DNA from 4 places in the Candidatus Sodalis pierantonii str. SOPE genome. Region 2 is predicted to be linked to each of the others. Evidence: riboswitches for the same ligand, from Rfam matches in the RefSeq annotation. Region 2 holds a riboswitch; each other region holds the start of a gene.
What was found. Region 2 has a riboswitch for thiamine pyrophosphate ahead of thiB (thiamine ABC transporter substrate binding subunit). Riboswitches for the same ligand answer to the same signal wherever they lie in the genome.

Region 1 (4,606 bases), 560 kb from region 2:
CCGCTTTGTGGACTCGCTGACCCTGAGCGTCGGCCAATTTTGCACCAGTCCTGGGCTGGTCCTGGCGCTGAAAGGCAAAGCGCTGACGCAATTCTGCCAGCATCTGACTGCAACACTTGCCAAGGCCCCCGCAGCCACCATGTTAAGCCGCGGGATTTGGCAGGCCTGGCGGGATAAAGCCGCAGGGCTCGCCGCCGTCGACGGCGTGAGCCTGCTGGCCCAGGGGCAACCGGTGCAAAGCGCCAATCAGGGGCAGGCGTCGGTGCTCTACACCGACGGGGCGCACTTTCTTGCCGAGCCTCGGTTGAGCGAAGAAGTGTTCGGCCCCACGTCGCTGGTGGTGGGCTTTGACGATGACGCGCAATTACAGCAGGCGATCCGCGCGCTGGAGGGGCAATTGACCTTGACGCTGCATTTGGACGAGGCCGACCATCCGCTCGCCCAGACGCTGCTGCCAACGCTTGAGCGTCGCGCCGGCCGCCTATTGGTCAATGGTTTTCCCACCGGGGTAGACGTTGGCTATGCCATGGTTCACGGCGGTCCGTTTCCGGCCACCAGCGACGCGCGCTCGGCGTCGTTCAGGCGTATGCCGGCGCCTTGCAGGGCGCGACGCCTGATGCCTTTTGGTATAGGGAAGGTTAAGCGATGCAAAAATCCCACTATTCGAGATATACTCGACATTATCGAAGGCGTTGGCGCAAAGCGGCCCATGCCGTGACCGCCCGCGCACGGGGCGGCGCCGGGGTCGTCGGTGTCAAGGTTAAGGGCGGCGTGAGGCCGTCCGGATTGTCTGGCGGGTCATTGATGGGGTGGGTATGAACAACAGCGCCAATAGTGAAACAACCAATCAGGCGTCAATCAAAAGCCTGACCAAGGTGCTGCAAATATTGGAATGCTTCTCTCAGCGGGATGCGAACCTGACGCAGGCCGAAATCGCCGGACGCACGGGGCTGCCGCGCGCCACCACCCATCGTCTGGTCTCCTCCCTACGCGACATCGGCCTGTTGGAGCAAAACGGTAAACGCGACACCTATAAGCTGGGCATGAAATTATTCCAGTTGGGCAGTCTGGTGCTGCATAATCTCGACCTCGATAGTCACGCGCGGCCATACGCCACCCAGTTGCAGCTGATTACCGATGAAAACACCCATCTATGTATATTTGACGGCGCACAAATGGTCTATGTTGAGCGCCAGGCGATGAACAGCAGCGGCAACACCATGATAACCCGTATCGAAGCGGCGCTGGTGCATTGCACCAGCGTGGGCAAAGCGTTCCTTGCCTGGCAACTCCCCCCCACGCTTATCAATAAAATCATCAGCGACACGCTGATTGAGCGCACGCCGCACACCTTGACCGACGGCGATGCCCTGCTTGCAGAGCTGCGGCTTACCCGCGAGCGGGGCTATTCTTTTGATCTGCAAGAAAATGAGCTGAGCGTTCACTGCGTCGGCGCCCCCGTGCGCGGCACCAATGGCTAGGTTTTCGCCGCGGTCAGCGTATCCGGGCCTGCGGATCGCCTTCCTCTGCCTAGACTGGAGGGGCTGGCCGGCCTGGTAATGGAAACTGCCCATAAAATCTCACTGGAACTCGGCTGGACGCCGGGCAGGCTCCAGAGCGCACCGTCGGCCACTGCGCCGCTCGACGCGCTGTCATCGCATCCTGACTAATACGCCTCTCTTGTTCTCCCTTTTGCCGCGACCGACGGTCCACGGGTAGGCCTCCGCGGCCCGCGCGCGTCGTGGTCCGCGCAGCCGTCCGATGCGCCGGTAAGGATTGAAATAAAAAAACGAATCCCGTATAACTAGCGTATCCGAGGGGTGTCTTGTCTGGACTGAGATGGCTATCGCCGAACCCTTTGAACCTGATCTGGGTCATGCCAGCGAAGGGACGGTCGGTAATAGCTTGTTGCCTATTCACCTTAGCGTACCCGGATCTCCGCACCCTGATTGGAGGTCTCATGCATTTTCCCCCTGTCCGTGACATCGTCCGCCGTTATTCGCTCTGGCTGCCGCTGGCCGCTGTCGCTTTGCGCGCATGCTCGCTCTCCGCCCCCCGGCACGCAATGACATGCCCTGCCTACTCCCCCTGTCCTAAGGTCTCCTGCAAGGGTGCACTTATCGCCCTGCCGGGCCGCGGCTGTCTTTCATAAAGGAATGCTCGCCATGAATCGAACCGCTTTCGAGCACGGTCTGTACGGACGCTTAAAACAAGAAGCAGGCCATCACTGGCAGGCTTATATTCATCACGATTTTGTCCGCCAACTGGCGGCGGGTACGCTGCCGGACGGCGCTTTTCGCTGCTATCTTGTGCAAGACTATCTCTTTCTTATTCATTTCGTCCGGGCTTATGCCCTGTTGGCCTACAAATTGCGCACGCTGCCGGAGATCCGCGCCGCGGTAGTTTCCCTGGAGGCTATCGTGAAAGAATTGCCGATGCATGTGGCCTATTGCGCGCAATGGGGGCTGCGCGAGGAGGAGATGGCAAAAGAGCCCGAAGCCAACGAGACGTTGACCTATACCCGCTATGTGCTGGATATCGGCCAGTCCGGCGATGTCCTTGACTTGCTGGTCGCGTTGATTCCCTGCGTCGCGGGCTATGCCGAAATCGGCCAGCGCCTACGGGATGATCCCGCCACGGTTCTGGCGAGCAATCCCTATGCTGAATGGATCCAGAATTACTCTGACGGCGACTACCTGAGCGGCGCGCGGGCCGCCATCGATCAATTAGAGCGCGTAGGCCAGGCGCGCGGCGCCGAACAGCGTTTTGACGCTCTGTCCGCCATTTTCACCACCGCCACCCGGCTGGAAAGCGCTTTCTGGCAAATGGGGTTGACGCCCCACCCCACGGTAATAGCCGTATGATCGCTGCCGTGACGCCCGCGCCCCCTGCAGCAATCGGGATTGTGGTGCGTGACCTGACGCTGCGCCTGAATAATCGGGTCCTGTTCGACAAACTGAATTTTACCCTCGACGGCGGCCAATGCGCTGCGGTGCTGGGCGCGAGCGGCGTGGGTAAAACCAGCCTGCTGAAGATCATCGCCGGTCTGACGCCGGCGGACGCCGGTACCGTCAGCGGCAGCGATGGCCTGCCCCTTGCCGGTCGGATTGCCTATATGGGGCAAAAGGACCTGCTCTATCCGTGGTTGACGGTGAAACAAAATATTACCCTCGGCGCGCGTTTGCGCAGAGAGAAAGCCGAGAGCGACTGGGCCGACTACTTACTTGCCGAGGTCGGCCTGGACGGCGTCGGCGCGAGCCTGCCCGCCGCGCTTTCCGGCGGTATGCGGCAGCGCGCCGCCCTGGCCCGAACGCTCTACGAACGTCAGCCCGTGGTACTGATGGACGAGCCGTTCTCTGCCCTCGACATCCTGACCCGCGCCAAGATCCAGGCGCTGTCGGCACGGTTGCTTAGCGCGCATACCGTGATGCTTATCACCCACGATCCCCTCGAGGCGTGCCGCCTGAGCCATCGGCTGTGGGTCCTCGCCGGGCAACCCGCGCGGTTTCTCACCGGCCTGGACCTCGCCGGCGAGTCGCCGCGGGCGCCGGATGATCCCGCCGTGCAGCAAAGCCAGGGCGCGCTGTTGCGCCAACTACTGGGGAGCGCGGAATGATAGCGGCGATTAATGCGCCGGGCGCGCGCTGGCGGCAAGGCCTGACGGTGGCCGCCGGTCTGCTGTTGCTATGGTGGCTGATTACCCTGACGGGCATCCCCGCATTCCTCCTGCCCTCGCCGACGGCCGTGGCCACTGCCCTGTGGCGCGGCCGCCTTCTACTGGCGCATCACGGTGCTATCACCGCGCTGGAAATTATGGGCGGCCTACTGATCGGGGTGGTTTTGGGCGGGCTGCTGGCGCTGGGGATGGTTCATTTCCCCCGATTGCAGCGTTGGTTAATGCCAGTGGTGCTCACCAGCCAGGCGATACCGGTTTTCGCGCTGGCGCCGCTGCTGGTGCTGTGGTTCGGCTACGGCATGAGCGCCAAAGTGGCGATGGCGGTGCTTATCATCTTTTTCCCGATCGTGTCGGCCTTTTTCGACGGGCTGCGCCGGGTAGATAACGACTATCTGGATTTGGCGCGCACCCTGCGCGCGTCGTCCTATGCGCAACTGCGCCATGTCAGATTGATGGCCGCGCTGCCGGCATTCGGTTCCGGGTTGCGCATGGCGGCCGCCGTCGCCCCTATCGGCGCCATTATCGGTGAGTGGGTCGGCTCGGCCGAAGGACTGGGGTATGTAATGCTTAACGCCAATGCGCGCATGCAAGCCGATATGTGTTTCGCCGCCCTGCTGATTCTGGTGGTAATGACGCTGTTGTTATGGACGGTAGTGGATGCGCTGATTCGGCGCCTTATTTTCTGGATGCCGGAAAACGGCGCCTGATGCGTTTTTTTAATGGGTAACGACAATGATAAAACAGAGTATTGCCGCTCTTCTCCTCGCCGCCGCCGGCTATGCCGGCGCCGCGGATAAGATTACGCTGGTGCTGGATTGGCATATTAATCCCGATCACGCACCGATTATCGTGGCTCAGCAGATAGGCGCCTTCCGGGCGGCGGATTTGGACGTTACGCTGGTGCCGCCGTCGGATCCGTCACTGCCGCCG
Region 2 (4,606 bases):
GGGCGCCTTCATCGTCATGCGTTATCAGGGAATTAACGCCAATTTCATGTCGCTTGGAGGTATCGCCATCGCCATCGGCGCCATGGTCGACGCCACCATCGTGATGATAGAGAACATGCACAAAGTGCTGGAGCAGTGGCGCCATGATCATCCCGGCAAGACGCCGTCAAACGAGGACTATTGGCACGTTTCCGCCCGCGCCGCCACCGAAGTGGGGCCGGCGCTTTTCTGTAGCCTGCTGATCATCACCTTATCTTTCATTCTGGTTTTCTCGCTGGAGACGCAGGAGGGCCGGATGTTCAGCCCGCTGGCGTTCACCAAGACCTACTCCATGGCGATCGCCGCCGGCCTGGGAATCACGCTGGTGCCGGTACTGATGGGGTACTTTATCCGCGGCCGCATTCCGGACGAGAGGGCCAATCCCCTTAACCGTTGGCTGATTGCGCTGTATCGCCCCGTGCTGGCCAGGCCCTGGGCCACGCTCGGTCAATCGCTGGCGCTGTTGTTGGTTACCCTTTATTCCCTCAGCCGGCTAGGCAGCGAGTTCATGCCGCCGCTAGACGAAGGGGATTTGTTGTACATGCCCTCGACTCTGCCCGGCATCTCGGCGCGCGAAGCCGCTCGGCTACTACAGCAGACCAATCGGCTTATCAAGACCGTGCCGGAAGTGGAGACGGTATTCGGCAAAGCGGGCCGGGCGGATATCGCGACGGATCCGGCGCCGCTGACCATGCTGGAAACCACAATTCATTTCAAACCCAAGCAGCAGTGGCGACCGGGGATGACCATGGATAAATTGGTGCGCGAGCTGGATAACGCCGTCTCCCTGCCCGGCATTGCCAATGTGTGGGTACCGCCCATCCGCAACCGGCTGGATATGTTGGCCACCGGTATCAAGAGTCCGGTGGGCATCAAGGTCAACGGCAATAACATTGACCAGATTGAAGAGGTCGCACAGCAAATCGAACGGGTGGTACGGCAGGTGCCGGGCGTCACGTCGGCGCTGGCGGAGCGCTTGAAAGGCGGACGCTATATCGATGTGGATATCGACCGGGTGCGCGCCGCGCGCTATGGCGTAACGGTGCAGGCGCTACAGACCCTGGTCGCCGCGGTCGTCGGCGGAGAGAACATCGGCCAAACTATCGAGGGGCGCGAACGTTATCCCATTAATGTGCGCTATCCGCGCGAGCTGCGGGATTCGGTGCAAAAACTGCGCGACCTGCCCGTTATCACCGCGGCCGGCGCGCAGGTTATGCTGGGGGATTTGGCCTCCATCCGCGTTAATGACGGGCCAGAGCCTGTTTAGAAATTTGTGTATTTGCCTGATTTTGATATGTTCAATCCAACATCAAAAACAGGTTAATTTATGGACGAAAAACAGTTGCAGGCTCTGGCTAACGAACTGGCCAAAAATCTCAAAACCCCTGAAGATCTCAGTCACTTCGATCGGCTGCTGAAAAAAATCAGCGTCGAAGCAGCTCTCAATGCCGAAATGACCCATCACCTCGGCTACGATAAAAATCAGCCTAAACCGGGGACCAACGCCCGCAACGGCTATTCCACAAAAACCGTTACCACTGGCGATGGCCCGCTGGCGCTGCGTACTCCGCGCGATCGTGACGGTTCCTTTGAACCGCAACTGGTGAAGAAGAACCAGACCCGGATTACCGGGATGGATAACCAGATTTTATCGTTGTACGCCAAAGGGATGACCACCCGCGAGATCGCCGCCGCGTTCAAAGAGCTGTATGACGCCGATGTCTCGCCGGCGCTGGTCTCAAAGGTCACCGATGCGGTCATGGAGCAGGTTGTCGAATGGCAAAACCGGCCTCTGGATGCAGTCTATCCCATTGTTTATCTTGACTGTATCGTTCTAAAAGTCCGGCAGGACAGCCGCATCATCAACAAATCTGTGTTCCTGGCGCTGGGCATCAACATCGAAGGCCAGAAAGAGTTGCTAGGTATGTGGCTGGCCGAAAATGAAGGCGCAAAGTTCTGGCTGAACGTGCTGACAGAGCTGAAAAACCGCGGCCTGAACGATATCCTTATCGCCTGCGTAGACGGGCTGAAAGGTTTCCCTGACGCTATTAACGCGGTGTATCCGGAGGCGCGGCTCCAGCTGTGTATCGTGCATATGGTGCGCAACAGCCTGCGGTTCGTCTCCTGGAAGGACTACAAGGCCGTCACCCGCGACCTGAAAGCTATCTAATCAGGCCCCTACGGAAGAAGCTGGCTTGCAGGCGCTGGAAGCGTTCTCCAGTGCCTGGGACATCCGTTACCCGAAAATAAGTCGAAACTGGCAGGCAAACTGGGCCAATCTGGCCACGTTCTTTGCCTACCCAACGGACATCCGCAAGGTGATCTACACGACCAACGCCATCGAGTCGTTAAACAGCGTGATCCGGCATGCCATCAAAAAGCGCAAGGTGTTCCCGACCGACGACGCAGTGAAAAAGGTGGTGTGGCTGGCGATACAGGCGGCCTCACAGAAATGGACAATGCCTTTGAGGGACTGGCGCATGGCAATGAGCCGCTTTATTATCGAGTTCGGTGACCGCCTGGACGGTCACTTCTGAGAAAAGGCATTTACACAGAATCGTGTACAGGGTCCCCGGCCACTTCCACCTGCTGGTAGTGTCCTTCGCTGAAGTCCGCCGCCGCGTACTGATTTTTCTTCTCTTCGATAATATGGTACGCCGGCGAGGTGGTGTAGCTAAGCACCATGTCCGCTTCCCCTTTCAGGAACAGGCCATAGGCTTCGCTCCAGCCTTTGGTCACGGTAACGGTTTTCGCGGCCAGTTTTTCCCAGGCCGCCTGCGCGCCGTCGCCATAGATTTTCTGCACCCACAGCAGCAGCCCCAGCCCAGGGGTGCTGGTGCGTGGATCTTCATAGATGATTTTTAATGATGCGGGGCCATCCACCAGCTCATGCAGGCTGCGGGCGGGTTTTTAAGTTTGGTCTGGTTATAGACAAACGCGAAATAACCGTAGTCGTAGGGAAGGAAAGTGTCGTCATGCCAGCCGCCGGGCAGCGTAAGCGCGTCGGTAGCGACCCGATGGGGGGCGAATAGGCCGGTATCGTGCGCCGCCTGCAGCAGGTTGTTATCCAGGCCCAGCACGATGTCAGCACGGCTATTGTTGCCTTCCAGGCGTAAGCGGTTCAGCAGCGCCACCCCGTCTTCCAGCGCGACGAATTTCAGCTCGCAGCCGCACTCTTTTTCAAACGCCGTTTTTATCGCCGGCCCCGGGCCCCATCCGGAAGAGAACGAGTCATAGGTGTACATCGTCAGGGTCGGTTTGGCCCACGCCGGCGCGGCGGCGGCCAGTAACAGACAGAACAACCATTTTTTTCAACACCTTGCACTCCTGAGATAAGGGTGGCAAAGGTCTTTGAGGCAGAAGCGCACTCTCAAATCCCTTCGCCGGTATTAACCGGATCAGGTTCGGCGGGTCTTCTCTCAGCTGACTCCGGTCGCGGCGGGCGGCGGGAGTGGGCACCCCGTTGAGAACGGCATTGATTGTAAACGCTTACGAGTCGGGTTAACAGTAAATCCCGCCATTGGCGCCGGAAATACGGAAAACAAGGGAAACGGTAACCAGGGTGCCGATAGCCTGCGCGTAGCTAGGGTGCCGGCGGCGCGAACCAGGCCGATTTGAAATCGAACCAGCCCAGGGTGTTCATCCGGATCCCGCGCATGCTACGGCTGCCCTTGCAGGCTGAGCCAGTTGTGGTACAGCGGATGAAACCAATGTTCGTCAACCAGCGACCGGCACCACTCCGCCATCGGCAGTTGACGATGGCGCCAACGTTCGGCCGCGTCGTGAAGCGTCGGCGGCAGGCAACGATGCAGCAGCGGTATTTCATACAGGGTGGCAAACAGCGAAAACGCCTGCGGCAGCGAGAAATTGGCGCTGCCTAGCCAAATATCCGCGGTGGCGTCGCCGCGGTACCATTGGTCATATTCCACCGCGTTGATGTCCAGCTGGATGGACTGCGCCGCCAATAGCGCGGTCAGCGCGGCGGCAAGCACGTCGAATTCCGAATGGTTGCGGTATAAGGTGAGGGTCAGTCGGGTCAGTTCTGGTGGTTTAGCCGCCGGCGGTTCATGGCGGCGATGGTGCTAGCGCGGCAACAGTCCGTAAGCCGGCGACCAGAAGTGCTGGCTTGCGGGCGGGGTATAGGGCAGCAGCGCCAGAGGGTTGAGGTAGTCGCAGAGCCAGCGGCGTATTTCCGGGCATTGCATCAGCGGCGAGCGCTGGTCGTAAAGTAAAAAGTAACACCCCTCTTCCTGACGTATCTCCGCAGCGGCGTCGCTGCTGCCGTCTTTCCCCGGCGGCATAGCCACGTTTTGCAGCTGAACGCCGCTATAGCTAAGCTCATGGGACAGCTCCGGCAGCACCCAGATATTGACCTCATCAATCAGCGATCGGTAGCCGAAGTAATCGTCGAACGCGCGGATGGTCAGCTGGCTCGGGTGGTTGCGCACCACGCTATAGGGGCCGGTGCCAACGGGCCGGCGGGCGAAATCCGGCAGAGTACGCCATTCGGCGGGCAGGATCATCGCCGATACGCTCGCCAGCAGCCAGGGCAGCCAATCGTCACGCC
Region 3 (4,606 bases), 1.7 Mb from region 2:
CCAGGCCAGCGCACGCGCCAGCTCCGTTTCGTCGTGGGTGGAAAGGCCCAGCCGCAGGCCGGCGGCGCGTAGGGCGTCGGCGTCGGCGCTAACCATATCCTCTTGGCCCAGATGCACACCGTAGGCGCCATATTGGATAGCCAGCCGCCAGTAATCGTTGATGAACACCCGGGCGTCATAACGGCGACCCAGCAGGACCGCCGCTTCGATATCCGCCGCCACCTGCGTTTCGCTGCGGTCTTTGATGCGCAATTGTACCGTGGTCACGCCGGCATCCAGCATGCGCACCAGCCAGGCCAGCGAATCCACTACCGGATAGAGGCCGAGACGATGCGGTACCGGCGCAAAGGGCGCTTTAGTCTTCATCGCTCACCTCGCTATCGGCAGACGGCAGATAGATATCGCCGCCGGGTTCGCGAAACGCCGAAGCCATGCCGGCCATCCCTGCCGCTTTGGCCAGCGCCGCTTGAGCGTCCGCGAAGTCGCGCACCTCGCGGGATATTTTCATCGAACAGAATTTCGGGCCGCACATGGAGCAGAAATGTGCCACTTTACCCGACGCCTGCGGCAGCGTTTCGTCGTGATAGGCGCGGGCGATGTCGGGATCCAGCGCCAGGTTGAACTGGTCTTTCCAGCGAAACTCGAAACGCGCTTTCGACATCGCGTTATCGCGGATTTGCGCGCCGGGGTGCCCTTTGGCGAGATCGGCGGCGTGGGCGGCGATTTTATAGGTAATCAAACCCTGTTTGACGTCTTCTTTATTGGGTAGCCCAAGATGCTCTTTCGGCGTGACGTAGCAGAGTATCGCGCAACCGTACCAGCCGATAAGCGCGGCGCCGATACCGGATGTGATATGGTCGTAGCCGGGCGCGATATCGGTGGTGAGCGGCCCCAAGGTATAGAAAGGCGCTTCATGACAATGCGTCAGCTGTTCGGTCATATTGCGCCGGATCATCTGCATCGGCACATGTCCCGGCCCTTCGATCATGACCTGCACATCGTATTCCCACGCGATGTTGGTCAGCTCGCCCAGCGTATAAAGCTCGGCGAACTGCGCCTCATCGTTGGCGTCTTGGATCGACCCCGGACGTAGCCCGTCGCCCAGCGACAACGCCACGTCATAGGCGGCGCAAATTTGGCATATTTCGCGGAAATGCGCATAGAGAAAATTTTCCTGATGGTGCGACAGATACCATTTGGCCATGATGGAGCCGCAGCGCGAGACGATGCCGGTCAGACGTCGCGCGGGCATCGGCACGTAGCACAGCAGCACGCCCGCGTGCAGGGTGAAATAATCTACGCCCTGTTCCGCTTGCTCCAGCAGCGTATCGCGGAAGATAGCCCAAGTGAGGTTTTCCGCCATGCCGTGGACTTTCTCCAGCGCTTGATACAGCGGGACGGTGCCGATAGGCACCGGGCTATTGCGCAAAATCCATTCACGGGTTTCATGAATATAGCGACCGGTGGAGAGATCCATCACCGTATCCGCGCCCCAGCGGGTGGCCCACACCAGCTTTTCCACCTCTTCCTCAATTGAGGAGGTGACCGCCGAGTTGCCGATGTTGGCGTTGACCTTGACCAAAAAGTGGCGGCTGATGATCATCGGCTCCGCTTCGGGGTGATTGATGTTGGCGGGAATGATGGCGCGGCCGGCGGCCACCTCATGGCGCACGAACTCCGGGCTGATATTTTCCGGCAGCGCCGCGCCGAATGCCTGCCCGGGGTGCTGCTGACGCAGGGTACCGCCGCGGATGCGTTCCCGACCCATATTTTCCCGCAGCGCGATAAACTCCATTTCCGGCGTAATGATGCCGGCGCGAGCGTAGTGCATTTGGGTAACGCAGCGGCCTGTTAGGGCGCGCCGCGGCGTGGGCGGTGCGGCGAAGCGCAAGTGGGCCAGCCCGGCGCGAACGTCAATGGGCACCGTCGGATCGCCATAGGGACCGGCGGTATCGTAGACCGGCACCGGCTCGTTATCCTCATACTGCGCCTCAGCGCCGTGGCCGCCGATGAGGGTGGGGCTGAGCTGGATTTCGCGCATCGGCACGCGAACTGACGGGTGCTGTCCTTGCAAATAGATGCGGCGGGAGCGGGGGAAATCGGTGCCGGTGAGGGTATCAATAAACGCCTGCGCCTGCGCGCGGCTGGTGCGGCGTGAAACGGGAGGAGCAGATGATGACATAGCAAGTTCCTTAATAAGATTACCGGGAGTTGCTTGTCAGGAGCGTTGCGGGAAGTAATGAATGGCGCCGCGGCCGTGATGAGGGGCAATGACGCCAGACAGAATGAATTACTCTTGTTCCCTTCGCAGGTTTTAACTTGATCAGGTTCCGCGGATCCCGAATGAACGATCTCAGCCCGGCGTAACATACGCGCTGGGCACTCCGACAAGATGATGGTCCGCCAGGCGGACCGTTACAGGCTACATTTTCTTGGCACTAAATGGCAACGTCGGCGCTGACCGTTACCTGGGTGATTCAGGCCGGGCGGGCAATATCGGCGCTATTGGCGGCAGGGAGGGCCGATGCGGCCTGCACACTGTACTCCAGCGCCTGCTGAATCAGTTTATCCTCAAGGATGAAACGGTTCGCCAACGCTTCACCCACGCCAGACAACGCTTCCTGGAACGCCAGACAACGCTTCCTGGAACGCCAGATAGTTGTCGTGGTCGATAGCGCTTTCAAGGTGACTGTCGTAAAGCGCCATGATCTGCTGCGTGTTTTCTTGTAGAGCGCTGTAAATCAGCGCGGACGTCGTTTCCCCTTCCGGCACGATACGATCGTAAACGTGGAAATGACCGGCGGAGAGATAATCCACCAACTGATGGCAAAAGGCGTCCAGCGCTTCTTCGTCCAGGGGAGTATGCTTTTCTTTGTTGGGCTTTAGGCCGATCAAATGGTAGTACGCCACCAAAAGTCCCTTGCGGGCCTGTAACCACTGATCAATAAATTCATTATTGCCAGCAACGCATTTCGCCAGATTTTCCAACTGGTTTAGCATGATTGACTCCGTAGTGATAAAAATAACGCTGCGTGACGGATAAATAAAAGCGAGTAAAACGTTAAGGTTTTCTAGCTTGCCAGTGAATAAGAGGTAATGCAACTAAAATGGAACACGAACTTAGTGGGTATGAACGGGGCTGGTGGATGGTCAGCCAGGAGGCCAAACTCTGGCTGCCGCAGGGGGAACTGCCTTTCGGCAGCTCGGCGGATGCGGGACTGACCGGCATGCTGGCGCTGCCCATCAGCGAATGGGCGGGGGATCCGGTCTGGCTGGTGCGCCAAACAATGCCGCGGGACATGGGATCGGGGCGGCAAATGCTTGATGCCGAGCCGGGCCTGTTCCAACTGGCCGAGCGGGGCGTGCAGCTTGCGGAGTTCTACCGTTCGCATCGTCATTGCGGTTATTGCGGCCACCGGATGCGCTTGAGTAAAACGGAATGGGCCTGCCTGTGCGACCATTGCCACGAACGTTATTACCCGCAAATCGCCCCTTGCATTATCGTGGCCATCCGCCGCGATGACCAGATTTTGCTGGCGCGCCACCGCCGCCATCGCGGAGACATCTATACCGTGCTGGCCGGCTTTGTTGAAGTGGGCGAAACGCTGGAGCAATGCGTCGCGCGTGAAGTGATGGAGGAAACGCAGGTGCAGGTGAAAAATGTGCGTTACGTGACCTCCCAGCCCTGGCCGTTTCCCCATTCGCTGATGATGGCGTTTATGGCCGATTATGACCGGGGCGACATCCAGCATGATCCGAGCGAGCTTCTCGACGCCGGCTGGTATCGTTACGACGCGCTACCGCCGCCGCCGCCCGGGACCGTGGCGCGCCGGTTGATCGAAGATACCGTTGCCCTTTGTCGCACGCATCGGTAAAACTCGGTGCCCATGCTACAATTCACCCATAACAGCAAGGATACCCGAATGAGTGAATTGAAAAACGACTGCTATTTGCGCGCCCTGCTGCGCCAGCCGGTCGACGTAACGCCGGTCTGGATGATGCGCCAGGCCGGCCGTTATTTGCCGGAATACAAAGTCACGCGCGCCGAGGCTGGCGATTTCATGTCGCTGTGCCGCAATGCCGATCTGGCCTGTGAGGTGACGCTGCAACCGCTGCGCCGCTACCCGCTGGACGCCGCCATTCTGTTTTCCGATATTCTCACCGTCCCGGACGCCATGGGACTGGGCCTGTGGTTTGAACAGGACGAAGGGCCGCGCTTTACGCGTCCCATACAAAGCCGACGCGACGTGGAACACCTGCCGATCCCCGATCCCGAGCAGGAGCTTGGCTATGTGATGAACGCGGTGCGCGCCATTCGCGGGCGTCTGGAGGGGGCGGTACCGTTAATCGGTTTCTCGGGCAGTCCCTGGACGCTGGCCACCTATATGGTGGAAGGCGGCAGCTCCAAGGCCTTCACCAAAATCAAACAGATGCTGTACGCCGAGCCGGAAACGCTACATTTGCTGCTGGATAAACTGGCGGACAGCGTGGTGTTGTATCTGAACGGCCAAATCCGCGCGGGCGCCCAGGCGGTCATGCTGTTCGACACCTGGGGCGGCGCGCTGACCGGCGCGGGATTATCGCGAATTTTCCCTGCACTATATGC
Region 4 (4,606 bases), 1.1 Mb from region 2:
AATAGCGCAGACGGCGAATCGCCAAAGCCCTTGATGGCGGCACTGGCCCCCATCAAGGGCGCGTGGATGCGGCGTTTCGACGCGATGAAGCCGGCGGCTGGCGGTGATGCATCAGATAGTATTCGCCGTTCTCCGCCAAACCGGTGGTAATGACGCGCCAGCCGTTATGCAGATAGAAGCGCAGCGCGCGTTGATTGAGCATGAGGCACTTCAGCGCCATCGTGCCCCGGCATAAAGGATAGCAGGCGTCCAGCAGGGCGGTCCCCACCTTTTGCCGTTGCCACTGGGGAGCAATAAACAGGTTATGCAAAAAACGGTCTTGCACCGTGAGCGAAGCAAAGCCGGCGATATCCTGGTCGATTTCCGCCACCAGGATCTTTTCCCCAAGCGTTACCGCGTCAAAATCCTCCAACTTCCAGTGGCGGTCGTCCAGCCACAGCCAGTTCGCTTTGCGTGAGGCGAGAAACAGCGTGCGCAAAAAGGGGCGGTCCGCTTCCTGATAATTTCTGACGGTAATGTCGCCGCTGTTCCTGTTCATTGCATGTCCTGCTGGCCGGGGAACCCAAAAGATGAGCGAGAGTTAATTATGGTACATGTTATTTAATGTTCAGGCTAATCAAAGTAACCGCAACGGATTGATTTGTTCGGCCCGATACTGTGACGGATAATTATAAACACCTCTGTTAGTGGTTGCTTCCATTGTGGGCTTCTTATACTATCCAACAATCATAAAGTAAAATAGCTGCACCGCCGGATTTCCATCATCGGTGTGATTATTCCGTTCATTCAAATAAATATAACAGGTAGAGATAATGGGTGACCCAAGCGATAAGGATTATATGCTATTCATCAACCAGATGAAGAAAAATATTAAACTTTATCTTTCACATATATTTAACGATTCCGATGTTTTCACTTTCGCCTACTTCATGATGAATAAGGGCGAAGGACACCCTGCCTATATGATATCCGATTACCCGGCGGGTTGGCTGAATCAATATCGTAATTATGGTTTTCAAAAAATTGACCCGGTACTGCTGATCGCCTGCCGTAAGTTTACGCCTTTTAGCTGGCAAAATAATCCCAATCTGCCGGACCAAAACTTTTATAAGATGTCTAGCGATTACGCCCTTGACAATGGTTATACCTTCACGCTGCATGATCCTGACAACAATCTGGCGACGCTAACAATAATTCAGATGAAGCAAGGTGCTGATTTTTATGATGTCATAGAGCGTGAAAAAGATAAATTCCAGATGTTGCTCATCACCACCCATGAAAAAGTCATCCGCTTTTTCGACGCGCGTAAGGAACAGGTGACCGAGGGGACTGAACAAGAACCCTGCCGGCTATCGCCGCGAAAAAAAGAGGTGTTGTTCTGGGCAAGCGTGGGTAAAACCTATAATAAAATCTCCACTATCCTGTCTATCAGCGAGGGGACTGTTAAATTTCATATTCGCAATATCAATAAACTTGGTGTGGCGAACGCAAAACACGCTATCACGCGCGCAATGGAACTGAAACTGTTAAGTTAGTCGTCTAGAAGATTTCCTTCTCAATCCAACGATACCATTGAGACCCTACTAATTAATCCATTTTTTTTATTTAATCTGTATAACCTATTTTGCTGTGGAGGATGTCGATTCCATTCCTTTAGTTCCCACAATATTTGTGTACTTTGTTCTCCCGGCGCTTGGACGTCATTAAAAGATCCGGGCTAATAACCCCCCGTCGGGTAAACCTGGAAAATAAAGAGGTAAAATAACGCGCCGTGCTGGCCCGGGGCATCGCTGTCGGGCACGCGCCCCGGCGGCGCGGCAAAAGTGAAACGCGTTATCGGGACCGAAAGCGCGATGGTTCCGTTGGTTGACGCGTTTGTCAGACGCTAGAGCGTAAATGGATTGTGTTCCGCCTGGCCATTGGGCTATCATGCCCGAAGGAAGACATCGCCGTTTATCCCTAAAAATGCTATTTTATCAATGACTCGGGGTGCCTCGACCGCCAGGTTAAGGCTGAGAAATACCCGTATTACCTGAACTGGATCATGCCAGCGTAGGGAAGTCACGGTCCCCATTCACCCGCGGAACCGCCTTCTTGATCGCCGGTGGGAGTAATGAGAACCATGCAACCCTCCGAATTACCGGGCGCAATTGCCGCCCAGACCCTGCTGCAACTGCGCCAGCAGGCGCCGCTGGTGCACTGCCTCACCAATGATGTGGTGCAAACCATTACCGCCAACATGCTGCTGGCTTTGGGCGCTTCCCCCGCTATGGTGCTGGAGCCGGAAGAGGCCGCGCAATTCAGCGCCATCGCAGATGCCTTATTGATTAATATCGGCACGCTATGCCAGCAGCGCGCCGAGGCCATGCTAGCGGCGATCGCCGCCGCCAGGACGGCGGATACGCCTTGGGTTCTGGATCCCGTCGGCGTCGGCGCGCTGGATTACCGCAGTCATTTCGCCCGGCGTCTGTTGACCCTGCAACCGGCGGCGGTGCGCGGTAACGCCTCGGAAATTTTAGCGCTGGCCGGCATTGTTCCTGCCGGCCGCGGCGTTGACAGCGGCGATGATTCCCTGCAAGCTCTGCCCGCCGCACGGGCGCTGGCCAAGGATTGCGGCGCGGTGGTAGCGGTAACCGGCGCGGTAGACGTGATTACTGACGGTATTCGCGTCTGGCAGGTCGATGACGGCCATCCGTTAATGACGCGCGTGACCGGTACCGGTTGCGCATTGTCGGCGGTGGTGGCCGCCTGCACGGCCTTGCCGGGCGAGCGGCTGGACAATGTCGCTGGCGCCTGCCGGCTGATGGCTCGCGCCGGCCGTCTGACCGCCGCCTGGGCGGCGGGGCCTGGCAGCTTTTCCAGCGGCATGCTCGATGAGTTGTATCGTCTGTGCGCGGAGGATGTGCAATGAGTCGAATTTACTATGCGCTGTCCATCGCCGGCACCGATCCCAGCGGCGGGGCCGGCATCCAGGCCGATTTGAAAACCTTTTCAGCGCTCGGCGCCTATGGCACTACGGTTGTGACCTCGCTGGTGGCGCAAAACACGCGCGGCGTACAGTCGGTCTATCCCATTGATGCGGCGTTTGTGGTGGCCCAGATGGAGTCGGTGCTGAGCGACGCGCGTATCGATAGCGCCAAAATCGGTATGCTCGGACAAGCATCGGTTATCCGCGCGGTGGCGGCCAAGCTACAAAAATACCCCATTCCCTGGCTGGTACTCGATACGGTCATGGTTGCGAAAAGCGGCGATGCGCTGTTGGATGAGGATGCGGTCACCAGCCTGCGGGATATTTTGTTGCCGTTAGCGTCAATTATTACCCCCAATCTTCCCGAGGCGGCGGTCCTGCTCGGCTGTGCGCCGGCGGTGGATGAGCATCAAATGCGTCTGCAGGGCCGCGCGCTTCTGACGTTGGGGTGTCAGGCGGTGGTGATGAAAGGCGGCCATTTGGCCGGCGGCGCAAGCCCGGACTGGCTGATCAGCCCGGAGTATGAGCTTCGCTTCGACAGCGCGCGGGTCGCCACACGCCACACCCACGGCACCGGCTGCACGCTGTCAGCCGCGCTGGCCGCGCTGCGCCCGCGTTATGATGATTGGCCGCAAACCCTGCGGGCGGCCAAAGCGTGGCTGCAGCAGGCGTTGCTGCATGCCGATGATTTACGCGTGGGGCAAGGTATCGGACCGGTCCATCATTTCCATGAGTGGTGGTGATACCCCTTCAAGAATGCCGGCGGCGTAGGTGAGCAGGTCATGCTCCAGCTGCAAATGCCGCGCATCGAAAGCGTTAAGCATGAAACTGGTCTCGGCGCGCTGCGGTCGGATCAGCAATGCGGGACGCGGCTGTGCCTGAGCGTTTGCTTCTGCCTGAGCGGTACTTGCTGGTTCCGGTCACATCCGATCACTGATTCCGATTTCACCCGATCACTAATTCTGATTTCATCCGATCACTGATTCCGGTCGCCCGATCAGCGATTCCGATTCTGTCCGATCGCTCATCTTCTGTTCCGCCATACTCTGGAGACTTTTAGCTTCCGGGGGCATGGCATGGCACGTAAAAAGAAGAAAGCGAGAACGGAAATGTGCATCTATATTAATGTCTTACGTATGAAATTCGAGCAGCGTCGCTCGAATCGCACTATCGCAGCAGCGCTCGGCATAGGCTGTACTACCGTGCACGATATCCTCGGCCGATTCACGGTAGCTAACCTGGCCTGGCCATTGCCGGCGGAACTGTCCCCCGTCGACCTCGACCGCCTGCTCTATCCCGGCAAATCCGGAAAAGTTATCAATACCTTACCCAGCTGGCTTGATATCGATACCGAGTTAAGCCGCAAGGGCATGACCAAGCAGCTGCCCTGGATGGAATATCAGTCCGCCGTGGGCGGTGATGCCCTCGGGTACTCACAGTTTTGTGCACTGTTCCGTGACTGGAAAAAGAAGCAGCGGCGTTCCATGCGCATGGAGCACAAGGCTGGCGAAAAGCTCTTCATCGACTTCTGTGGCTCCACCGTACCTATCGTCAACCCTGCGACCGGTAGCGTACGCCAGGTCGCTATCTTCGTCGCTGCCATGGGCGTGTCAGGCTATGCGTATATCGAAGCCTGCG

Region 1: another riboswitch for thiamine pyrophosphate. It lies ahead of SOPEG_RS08305 (TenA family protein); the one in region 2 lies ahead of thiB (thiamine ABC transporter substrate binding subunit).
Region 3: another riboswitch for thiamine pyrophosphate. It lies ahead of thiC (phosphomethylpyrimidine synthase ThiC); the one in region 2 lies ahead of thiB (thiamine ABC transporter substrate binding subunit).
Region 4: another riboswitch for thiamine pyrophosphate. It lies ahead of thiM (hydroxyethylthiazole kinase); the one in region 2 lies ahead of thiB (thiamine ABC transporter substrate binding subunit).

The regions. Positions count from the first base shown of each region.
Region 1 is NZ_CP006568.1:1,626,361-1,630,966, forward strand. It holds gene SOPEG_RS08295 (aldehyde dehydrogenase (NADP(+))) at 1-718, shown strand, start outside; gene SOPEG_RS08300 (IclR family transcriptional regulator) at 816-1,481, shown strand; TPP riboswitch at 1,807-1,908, shown strand; gene SOPEG_RS08305 (TenA family protein) at 2,166-2,864, shown strand; gene SOPEG_RS08310 (ABC transporter ATP-binding protein) at 2,861-3,616, shown strand; gene SOPEG_RS08315 (ABC transporter permease) at 3,613-4,383, shown strand; gene SOPEG_RS08320 (ABC transporter substrate-binding protein) at 4,409-4,606, shown strand, end outside.
Region 2 is NZ_CP006568.1:2,189,532-2,194,137, reverse strand. It holds partial or broken gene SOPEG_RS11150 (efflux RND transporter permease subunit) at 1-1,294, shown strand, start outside; partial or broken gene SOPEG_RS11145 (IS256-like element ISSoEn2 family transposase) at 1,367-2,576, shown strand; partial or broken gene thiB (thiamine ABC transporter substrate binding subunit) at 2,614-3,341, opposite strand; TPP riboswitch at 3,397-3,512, opposite strand; partial or broken gene sgrR (HTH-type transcriptional regulator SgrR) at 3,623-4,606, opposite strand, start outside.
Region 3 is NZ_CP006568.1:3,854,772-3,859,377, reverse strand. It holds gene thiE (thiamine phosphate synthase) at 1-366, opposite strand, end outside; gene thiC (phosphomethylpyrimidine synthase ThiC) at 356-2,182, opposite strand; TPP riboswitch at 2,284-2,397, opposite strand; partial or broken gene rsd (sigma D regulator) at 2,478-3,000, opposite strand; gene nudC (NAD(+) diphosphatase) at 3,108-3,875, shown strand; partial or broken gene hemE (uroporphyrinogen decarboxylase) at 3,924-4,606, shown strand, end outside.
Region 4 is NZ_CP006568.1:3,284,387-3,288,992, reverse strand. It holds gene SOPEG_RS16545 (GNAT family N-acetyltransferase) at 53-538, opposite strand; gene SOPEG_RS16540 (helix-turn-helix transcriptional regulator) at 813-1,535, shown strand; TPP riboswitch at 1,976-2,076, shown strand; gene thiM (hydroxyethylthiazole kinase) at 2,123-2,911, shown strand; gene thiD (bifunctional hydroxymethylpyrimidine kinase/phosphomethylpyrimidine kinase) at 2,908-3,711, shown strand; gene istA (IS21-like element ISSoEn3 family transposase) at 4,045-4,606, shown strand, end outside.